Microbulbifer sp. GL-2: one gene and its partners. The protein of the gene in region 1 binds, or shares a complex with, the protein of each later gene. Links are inferred from orthologs where the notes say so. Each region holds a gene or a part of one and is shown in the gene's direction. Other genes may lie near its edges.

The links.
Region 2: the proteins of tsaD (region 1) and tsaE are in contact, whole or in part, in a crystal structure (PDB 6N9A), measured with the Thermotoga maritima proteins. The link is inferred for Microbulbifer sp. GL-2 from one-to-one orthologs. Residues at the interface, in WP_004082750.1 of Thermotoga maritima: Cys10, Asp11, Arg49, His50, Leu82, Gly84, Gly135, Gly136, Glu154, Thr155, Leu156, Asp157, Asp158, Ser159, Glu162, Asp165, Lys166, Arg169, Leu170, Tyr175, Lys213, Thr214, Leu217, Tyr218, Gln221, Arg222, Asn324; in WP_004082108.1 of Thermotoga maritima: Leu37, Gly38, Lys46, Lys57, Val59, Lys60, Ser61, Thr63, Phe64, Thr65, Leu66, Met67, Val69, Pro71, Tyr82, Arg83, Leu84, Asp86, Asp88, Phe89, Asp93, Ile128, Asp130, Glu131, Arg134.
Region 3: the proteins of tsaD (region 1) and tsaB are in contact, whole or in part, in a solved structure (PDB 4WQ4), measured with the Escherichia coli proteins. The link is inferred for Microbulbifer sp. GL-2 from one-to-one orthologs.

The regions. Positions count from the first base shown.
Region 1 is NZ_AP019807.1:1,060,970-1,063,973, reverse strand. Bases 11-2,861 are described here. They hold tsaD (tRNA (adenosine(37)-N6)-threonylcarbamoyltransferase complex transferase subunit TsaD), read left to right. Parts: upstream 11-844; coding sequence 845-1,879; downstream 1,880-2,861. Other genes in these bases: folK (2-amino-4-hydroxy-6-hydroxymethyldihydropteridine diphosphokinase), read left to right, coding at 2,331-2,822; folB (dihydroneopterin aldolase), read left to right, coding at 1,939-2,328; rpsU (30S ribosomal protein S21), read right to left, coding at 455-670; GL2_RS04705 (GatB/YqeY domain-containing protein), read right to left, coding at 11-258. Outside these bases: more of GL2_RS04705, read right to left, coding at 1-10; GL2_RS04680 (alpha/beta hydrolase), read right to left, coding at 2,902-3,004.
Region 2 is NZ_AP019807.1:1,258,070-1,261,028, reverse strand. The notes cover bases 29-2,834. They hold tsaE (tRNA (adenosine(37)-N6)-threonylcarbamoyltransferase complex ATPase subunit type 1 TsaE), read left to right. Parts: upstream 29-1,090; coding sequence 1,091-1,579; downstream 1,580-2,834. Other genes in these bases: GL2_RS05415 (N-acetylmuramoyl-L-alanine amidase), read left to right, coding at 1,638-2,834; GL2_RS05425 (NAD(P)H-hydrate dehydratase), read left to right, coding at 29-1,088. In the rest of the region: more of GL2_RS05425, read left to right, coding at 1-28; more of GL2_RS05415, read left to right, coding at 2,835-2,948. UniProt on the Escherichia coli protein: Required for the formation of a threonylcarbamoyl group on adenosine at position 37 (t(6)A37) in tRNAs that read codons beginning with adenine.
Region 3 is NZ_AP019807.1:20,951-23,834, reverse strand. The notes cover bases 8-2,738. They hold tsaB (tRNA (adenosine(37)-N6)-threonylcarbamoyltransferase complex dimerization subunit type 1 TsaB), read left to right. Parts: upstream 8-886; coding sequence 887-1,591; downstream 1,592-2,738. Other genes in these bases: GL2_RS00085 (NAD(P)-dependent oxidoreductase), read left to right, coding at 2,398-2,738; GL2_RS00090 (undecaprenyl-diphosphate phosphatase), read left to right, coding at 1,595-2,392; GL2_RS00100 (hypothetical protein), read left to right, coding at 8-708. In the rest of the region: more of GL2_RS00100, read left to right, coding at 1-7; more of GL2_RS00085, read left to right, coding at 2,739-2,884. UniProt on the Escherichia coli protein: Required for the formation of a threonylcarbamoyl group on adenosine at position 37 (t(6)A37) in tRNAs that read codons beginning with adenine.

The DNA.
Region 1 (3,004 bases):
TACCTGGATCTCGGCCTGTTCCACCGCTGCCAACTCGTCGCGACCGGCTTTTTCGTACTGGGTGATAGAGTCGCGGCGCTGTTTGGTCATTTTGTCTAATAAAGCGAGGATGCGGGCGTCATCCAGGTCGATACGCTCATCCACCTCAACCCGCTTGATCTCGGCATTGATCAGGCGCAGCGTGGCCAGGCGCTCCTTGTCTCGCGCCTTCATGGCGTCTTTGGTGGCCTGGGTCAGGGTGTCCTTGAGTGTGCTCATAGTGAGTGTTCCGGAATTGGCGTTGAATTATAGAATTGGGATGCTAAGGATAGCGCGTCCGGAGCGAAGGGAGAATGCAAACCGTAAAACGAAAAACGGCGCGCGAGTATGGCTCGCACGCCGTTTTATAGGACCGCTACGGGGCTTAGCCCGTCCGGCTGCCTCGCTGCGACAGGCTTAATGCTGCCTGCGGCTCTTAGTAGAGGCGCTGGAACTTGCGGTTTTCGCGCTGAAGCTTCTTGGCGTGACGCTTTACAGCGGCAGCGGCTTTGCGCTTACGCACAGCAGTCGGCTTCTCGTAGAACTCGCGACGACGTACTTCAGACAGTACGCCTGCTTTTTCACAGGAGCGCTTGAAGCGGCGCAGAGCGATATCGAAAGGTTCGTTGTCTTTAATTCGTACAGAGGGCATTAGGATACCTGTTAAAAATTCGTTTCTCTCGGCCATTCCGGCAATGCTCTCGCAGTTGCATCCGGTGGCCGGTTCACAGCGAGGGCGCAAATTCTAAACACTCCCCTACGGGATCGCAACCCCATTTTCCAGTATGATAACCGCCCCTCGAAGCAGTCACGAGTATGAGATCAAGTGCGCGTCCTCGGTATAGAAACTTCCTGCGATGAAACTGGCGTCGCTATCTACGACTCAGAATCCGGTCTGCTTGGCCATGCCCTGTTCAGCCAAGTCGACCTGCATGCCGATTACGGTGGTGTGGTTCCGGAGCTGGCGAGCCGCGATCATGTGCGCAAGCTGCTGCCTCTGGTACGCCAGGTCATGGCCAAAACGAATACCAGGCACTCTGATCTGGACGGTGTGGCTTTTACCGCTGGCCCCGGTTTGGTAGGTGCACTGATGGTAGGTGCCTGTGCCGGCCGTGCTCTGGCCTACGGCTGGGATATCCCGGCGGTGGCGGTGCATCATATGGAGGGGCATCTATTGGCACCGATGTTGGAGGAGAACCCTCCCGCTTTTCCTTTTGTGGCACTGCTGGTATCCGGTGGCCACACCCAGTTGGTGGAAGTGCGCGGCCTTGGTGATTACGAGCTGATGGGTGAGTCTTTGGATGACGCCGCCGGTGAAGCCTTTGATAAAGCGGCAAAGATGCTCGACCTGGATTACCCCGGCGGTCCGCGTTTGGCTGCCCTGGCCGAGAAGGGGGATCCCAAGCGCTTTACCTTCCCGCGCCCGATGACCGATCGACCCGGGCTGGATTTTAGTTTTTCCGGCCTTAAAACCTACACCCTGACTACGGTGCGTCAGCACGCCCTCGAGGATGGCCTGCCGGATGAGCAGACCTGCGCGGATATTGCGGCGGCCTTCCAGGAGGCGGTAGTGGACACCTTGGTGATTAAATGCCGCCGCGCAATCAAGGCGTCCGGGTACAAAACGCTGGTCATTGCCGGTGGGGTTTCCGCGAATAAACTATTGCGCGAACGCCTGGAAACAAGCCTGAGCAAAGATGGTGCCAGTGTCTATTACCCGCGCCATGAATTCTGTACGGATAATGGCGCTATGATCGCCTTTGCCGGTAGTCTGCGCCTGAAGGCCGGTGAGCAAAGCGACCTGGCAGTGGATGTGCGCCCGCGCTGGCCGATGACCGAATTGCCCAAGACCGAACTTTAGGAAACTGCAGGGGCATCCAGGTAGTAAGTAGTAAGTAGTAAAAAGAAAAGAGCCGATAGATGGATATTGTTTATATACGGGATTTAAAGGTGGATACCATTATCGGGATCTACGACTGGGAGCGGGAAGTGCGCCAGACAGTCAGCCTCGATCTGGAGATGGCTTTCGATATCAGCGAGGCGGCGCGCACAGATAATATCGAGTACACACTCAACTACAAGGCGGTGGCCAAGCGCTTGATCGCTTTTATTGAAAGCAGCGAGTTCCTGCTGGTGGAGACCATGGCGGAGCAGGCTGCGGCAATTGTCAGGGAAGAGTTTTCTGTGAGCTGGTTGCGACTACGTTTGTCCAAGCCGGGCGCTGTCAGAGGGTCCAGGGATGTGGGTGTTATTATTGAGCGTGGCGAGAGGCCGGCAAAAGGTGCAGCAGCGATGTCTGCGGGAGTGTAAACGTGGCTCAGGTGTATCTCAGCCTCGGCAGTAATATCAATCGCGCGCAATATATCCGCGCAGCGCTGGACGCCCTGGCTGGGCATTTTGGGGAATTACAGGTGTCCCGGGTCTTCGAAAGTGAAGCGGTGGGTTTCCAGGGCGATAACTTTTACAATCTGGTGGTGGGACTGCAAACTGACCTGCCGGTAGGGCAACTGGCTCTTTGTCTGCGCGGTATTGAAGATGCCAACGGCCGTCTGCGCTCCGGGCCCAAGTTCAGTGCGCGCACCTTGGATATTGATACCCTTACCTATGACCACCTGACTGGCACTGTTGACGGGGTAAAATTACCTCGAGGTGAGATCGTAAAAAACGCCTTTGTTTTACAGCCTCTGGCGGAGATTGCTCCAGAAGTATTGCATCCGGTCGAGCAGAAAACTTACCGTCAGCTGTGGGATGAGTACAACCAGGCTTCGCAGAAATTGTGGCCGGTAGAATTTATTTGGCCGTGATTGCGCGCTTCCCTGCGTATCGAAAAAAGCAGCCGAAGGGCTGCTTTTTTGGTTTCTGGAAGGGCAGAAACCCTTTCATCTACTGGAGCCATCCGGCAACAGTATCAATATAGCCAGCTGGCAAAATATGGTTCCCGGCGAAGATCCTATGCCGTTTACTGTTTGCATTTATAAGTTCAAAC
Region 2 (2,959 bases), 200 kb from region 1 along the record:
CTGGGTTTAGTGGGGAATTGCGCACAGATGTCGCCCACGCAGTGGAGAGAATTGAGAAAAGCCCTGGACCGGTCTTAGCCGTGGATATCCCCTCCGGCCTGAGCGCCGATACAGGAGCCGCCGGCTTCGCTGTCACGGCAGATATGACGGTGACTTTTATTGGGCGCAAACTGGGCCTCTACTGCGGCCGGGGTCCGGCACTGTGTGGCGAGGTGAAGTTCGAGGACTTGGGTGCTCCTGCGCAAGCCTATAGCGCCGTTCAGGCCTTGGCACAACGCTACACGGCGGCGAGTATTAAACGCCTACCGGCGCGCGCAGCGGATAGTTTTAAAAATCAGTTTGGCCATATCCTGATCGTTGGTGGCGACAGCGGCTTTGGCGGAGCAGCATTAATGGCCGCCCAGTCCAGCGCGCGCGCTGGTGCTGGCTTGATTTCCCTGGCCACCCGCCCGGAGCACTTGTCCGCAGCTTTGACTCGCTGCCCTGAAGTGATGGCACACCCGGTTATTTCCGGACAGGAACTGGAGCCACTTATTGAAGGCCCCAGTGTTATTGCGGTAGGCCCTGGCCTCGGTCGCTCTCCCTGGAGTGAGCAGCTGCTTGCCCGCGCTGGCCGTGCAAAGGTGCCCCTGGTGGTGGATGCCGATGCATTGAATATCCTGGCCGAAGGCCGGGTATTGGCCGGCATGAAGCGAGATGACTGGGTACTGACCCCCCATGTGGGAGAGGCGGCGCGTCTGCTTGGCATTGATACCGCGGAAGTCATGGCCAATCCCCGTGCGGCAGCTCTCGCAGTTCAGCAGAAATTCAGTGGTGTGGTGATACTTAAGGGTGCGGGTACTGTGATCGCCCATGAAAGTGGTGTCGACCTGATTAACGCAGGCAATCCGGGTATGGCTTCCGGTGGTATGGGCGACCTGCTGACGGGAATTGTTGCTGCACTGATCGGCCAGCACCTGCCATTGGTGGAGGCGGCTCGCCTGGCGGTATGGCTGCATGGAGAAGCGGGTAACCGTGCCGCAGAGGAGGGTCAGCGCGGTTTATTGGCGACCGATTTACTGCCCTGGATTCGACGGTTGGTGGACTGACTGTGAGTGAACTCAAATTGTATTTAGCGGACGAAGAGGCAACGGTGGCTGGCGGAGAGGCGTTGGGCCGAGCCTGCCTGGCCAGTGGTCTACAGGAGGGGCTGACCCTGTACCTGAACGGTCAATTGGGTGCTGGAAAAACCACTTTTTGCCGAGGAGTGTTGAGAGCATTTGGCCATGAGGGCGCAGTAAAGAGCCCCACTTATACATTGGTGGAGCCCTATGAAATGGGCGCCCAGCGGGTTTATCACTTCGATCTGTACCGGCTTGGTGATGCTGAAGAGTTGGAGTTTATGGGAGTGAGGGACTATTTCGCCCCCCACTGTCTGAGTCTGGTGGAATGGCCGGAGCGCGGTGCCGGTGTATTGCCGGAGCCGGATTTGCAGCTGGACCTGGAAGTTCCAGATAGTGGCAGGCAGCTACTATTGACTGCCTGCACCGGCCGAGGCAGCGCAGTGCTCGGTATGATGGAAAAATTGTTGCGGGACTAATGAGCAGACCTTGTTTAGAGGGTGCGTGAATAACAATAAGTGAAAGGACTGGGATGTAATGAGTTTGATGTGGCGGACACTGGTGGCCTTGGTTTTTGGGCTGGCGATGATAGTGCCGCTGGAGGCGGCAGAAGTGGAGGGTGTGCGTCTGTGGCGTGCGCCGGATCATACGCGCCTAGTTTTTGATTTAAGCGGGCCGGCGGAACACAAGCTCTTTACCCTGAGTGGGCCGCACCGGGTAGTGGTGGATATTGCTGATACCAAGCTGCAGGCCCAGTTGGATGCACTGGATTTAAAAGATACTCCTATCGCTCAGTTACGCCATGCGCGTCAAAACAAGAAAGACTTACGCGTGGTGCTCGACCTCAAACAACAGATCAAGCCGCGCAGTTTCGCTCTGCGCCGCCACGAGCAGTTGCCAGATCGCTTGGTAATAGACCTTTACGACAAGGTCAAGAGCGAGGAAAAAACCCTGCAACAGGTCAGTCGGGAGCGAGATATTGTAGTGGTTATTGATGCCGGGCATGGTGGTGAGGACCCCGGGGCCCTGGGGCCCGGCAGGCTGCGGGAGAAAGATGTGGTGCTGGCCATTGCCAAACAGCTGAATAAGCGAATTAATAGTAAGCGCGGCTTTAGCGCCAAGTTGGTGCGCTCCGGTGATTATTACGTTGCACATCGCGATCGGGTAAATTTTGGTCGCAAACGGGGGGCTGACCTGTTTGTCTCTATCCATGCAGATGCTTTTACCCGCAAGGATGCCCGCGGTGCTGGTGTCTATGCTGTATCCACCCGGGGCGCCACCAGTGAAACGGCGCGCTTCCTGGCCCAGCGGGAAAACGAATCGGACTTGATTGGGGGTGCTGGCAGCCTGAATCTGGGGGATAAGGATGACACTCTGGCCGGTGTATTGTTGGATCTGTCCATGACCGCCACCATGAATGCGAGCCTGGATATTGGAGCCAGTGTACTGACACAGCTGGGATCGGTGACCCATTTACACAAGAAGCGGGTGGAACAGGCCAACTTCGCTGTGTTGCGCTCGCCTGACGTGCCTTCAATCCTGGTGGAGACTGGCTTTATCACCAATCCCCAGGAATCAAAGCGCCTGCGTGACCCGAAATTCCAACGTAAACTGGCACAAAAAATCAGCGACGGTATAGTGGCCCACTTCAGCAGTCGCCCACCGGCGGGAACCTGGCTGGCGGTTAATCAGGATGCTAGGGAGCGGCGCCATGTTATAGCCCGCGGCGAGACCCTGTCCGGTATTGCTGCGCGCTACAAGATTTCAGTGGCTGCGTTAAAAAAAGCCAATGGCATCAATACCTCTATTATCCGTGTTGGGCAGACGCTGAGCATTCCCTCAGGCTAACAACACTTGAA
Region 3 (2,884 bases), 1.0 Mb from region 1 along the record:
CTGGATGCTCAGCTTGATCGTGTTGCGAAAGCAAAAGCGCGTGCCCAAAAAAGCAATACGGCAGCGGCTAAGACTTCATTGGCAAATGCCAATAGTAAGGCGAAGGAATTGCGCGCCAAGCTGGCAATGGTCAAGATGGATCTGGCCAAAGCCAAGGCAATGGACGCGGTCCGCCTCGCTGAGGCAGTAGCTAAGGAAAAGGTATCCACTCTGGCGGACAGCCTGTCTAGGAAGGCAGATAAGGACCTGGCAGCTGCGCTGAAAGCATTTGAAGCGCGCTGGCTGAAGGCTCGGGAAAAGGCTCATGCCAAGAAGATCAAGGCTGCTGAGAAGAAGGCCGAGGCTAAGATAAAGGCCGCGGCTAAGAAAGCTGCAGCCAAAGCCAAGGCGCTGGAAAAGAAAGTAGCTGCCAAGTTGAAGGCCGAAGCTCAAAAAGCCAAGAAAGCGGTTGTGAAGAAGGCTTCTTCTGCGAAAAAAGCTGGTTCTGCGAAAAAAGCGGGTCGCCCCAAGAAGGCTACTGCAGCCAAACCAGCTAAGCGTGTCGGGCGCCCAAAAAAGGCTACAACCGCAGCTAAGCCGGCTAAGAGAGTCGGACGCCCTAAAAAGGCTACAGCAGCTGCAGCGGCTAAGAAGGCGCCTGCCCGTCGTGGTCGCCCGCCCAAGGCCGGAGCTACCCGCCGCGGTCGTCCACCCAAGAAAGCGGCGTAGTGTAGGTTTGCTTAAGCCCACCCCCTGTGGTGGGCTTAACAGACTTTTCGCCAACCCCGGCATGGTCCGGGGTTTTCTATGTTAGGTAGCGTAGTTTTGCCGCTGTGCTAATTTACATGACTCCCTCCTGCTACCGTGCCACAATCCACTCTTTTCAGTTACCCGGTTTGAGATTGTTGTGAAAATTCTTGCCCTGGATACTACTTCTGGCGCCTGTTCTGTAGCGCTCTACAATGGTGGCCAGATTTCCGAGCATTTTGTGCAGGCGGAGCGCGATCATACCCGTCGATTGCTGCCGATGGTGGATGAAGTACTAGCAGAAGCGGGATTAGCCTTGTCGGAGCTGGATGCTTTTGCAGTCAGTCGTGGCCCTGGTTCATTTACAGGGTTGCGTATCGCAATTAGTAGCGTGCAGGGGTTGGCCTTTTCTGCTGATAAACCTGTGGTGCCGGTGTCCAGCCTGGCTGCTTTGGCTTTAGGGGCGCGGCGAGCTCACCCGGAATGGAGTGAGGCCCCCATAGTACCAATGCTGGATGCCCGTATGCAGCAGGTTTACTGGGGTGTTTACTCCTCTGATGGGCCTAACCAGAGTCTGCTACCCGAAGCAGTGCAGAACCCTGAGCAGGCACTGCTGTCATTGAAGGAATCTGGAATATCAGCAACTGTATATGGCGCTGGCCCGGGTTGGCACTACGAAGCCCTGAATGGGGCTCAAGTGGACGGTCTTGACCTAAATATCCTGATTCATGCACGGGATATTGCCCAGCTGGCTGTACCGCTGTATCAGGCTGGTGCGGTAGTGACTGCAGAAGAGCTGGAGCCGGCGTATCTCCGCAACGAGATTACCTGGCAGAAACGACAAAGAATTAGATCAAAGAAGTAACTCATGGAAACGTTTCAAATTGTTGTGTTGGCCCTGATTCAGGGGTTGACTGAGTTTTTACCTATTTCCAGTTCAGCACACTTGATTTTGCCTGCAGAGGTACTGGGTTGGCAGGACCAAGGGCTTGCATTTGACGTTGCGGTGCACTTTGGTTCATTAATTGCGGTTGTTTCATATTTTCGTAAAGATATCTGGGTGCTGATCCGTGATGGGCTCGGGGGGTTTACTGAGGGGCGCTTTACAGATGAAGGCAGGCTTGCTTGGCTGATCGTGCTGGCGACTATACCTGTTGGCTTGGTAGGGCTGATATTCAAGGACTTTATTGAAGCTAACCTCCGTTCAGCGGCTGTTATTGCCACTACTACGATTGGTTTCGGCATTCTTCTCTGGTGGGCAGATGTGCGAGGAGTGCGTACCCAGACACTAGCCCAGCTTAACTGGAAGAAAGCATTACTGATTGGTATGGCTCAAGTATTGGCCCTGGTCCCCGGTACTTCCCGCTCTGGTATTACTATGACTGCGGGATTGATGCTCGGAATGAAACGTGAAGCTGCCGCACGCTTTTCCTTTTTGATGTCGATCCCTGCTATTGCGCTACCAGCAATGCTATTGACCTACGATTTGCTAGCGCTGGAGACTGTGCCTTGGGGTGATATTTTATTGGGTACTGTACTTTCATTTATCAGTGCTTATTTATGCATTCATTTTTTCCTGCAGTTTATTAGCCGCATCGGTATGGCGCCATTTGCCATTTATCGTCTGATACTCGGTGCGGTCCTTATTTGGATGATATGGGGGTAACGAATATGGCAACTGTAGCGTTTATAGGTCTGGGGGTGATGGGCTATCCCATGGCCGGCTATCTGGCAAAGGCTGGCCACCTGGTGAGGGTTTACAATCGTACCGCCAGCCGGGCAGAGCAGTGGCTGAAGGAATATAAAGGCGAAAGCTTCCTGACACCGGCTGAAGCGGCTAAAGGAGCAGAGGTAGTATTCACATGCGTAGGTAACGATAGCGATTTACGTGAGGTGATAAATGGAGAGCGGGGCGCTTTTGCATCCATGGAAAAAGGCAGCCTGTTAGTGGATCACACCACAGCTTCAGCTGATGTTGCCCGGGAATTGGCAGCAATTGGTGCTGAAAAGGGTGTTGGCTTTCTGGATGCGCCAGTATCTGGCGGCCAGGCCGGTGCTGAAAATGGCGTGCTGACCGTTATGGTGGGCGGTGAGGAGGCAGATTTTCAGCGTATACAGCCACTGATAGATACTTTTGCCCGAGCGGTAACCTTATTGG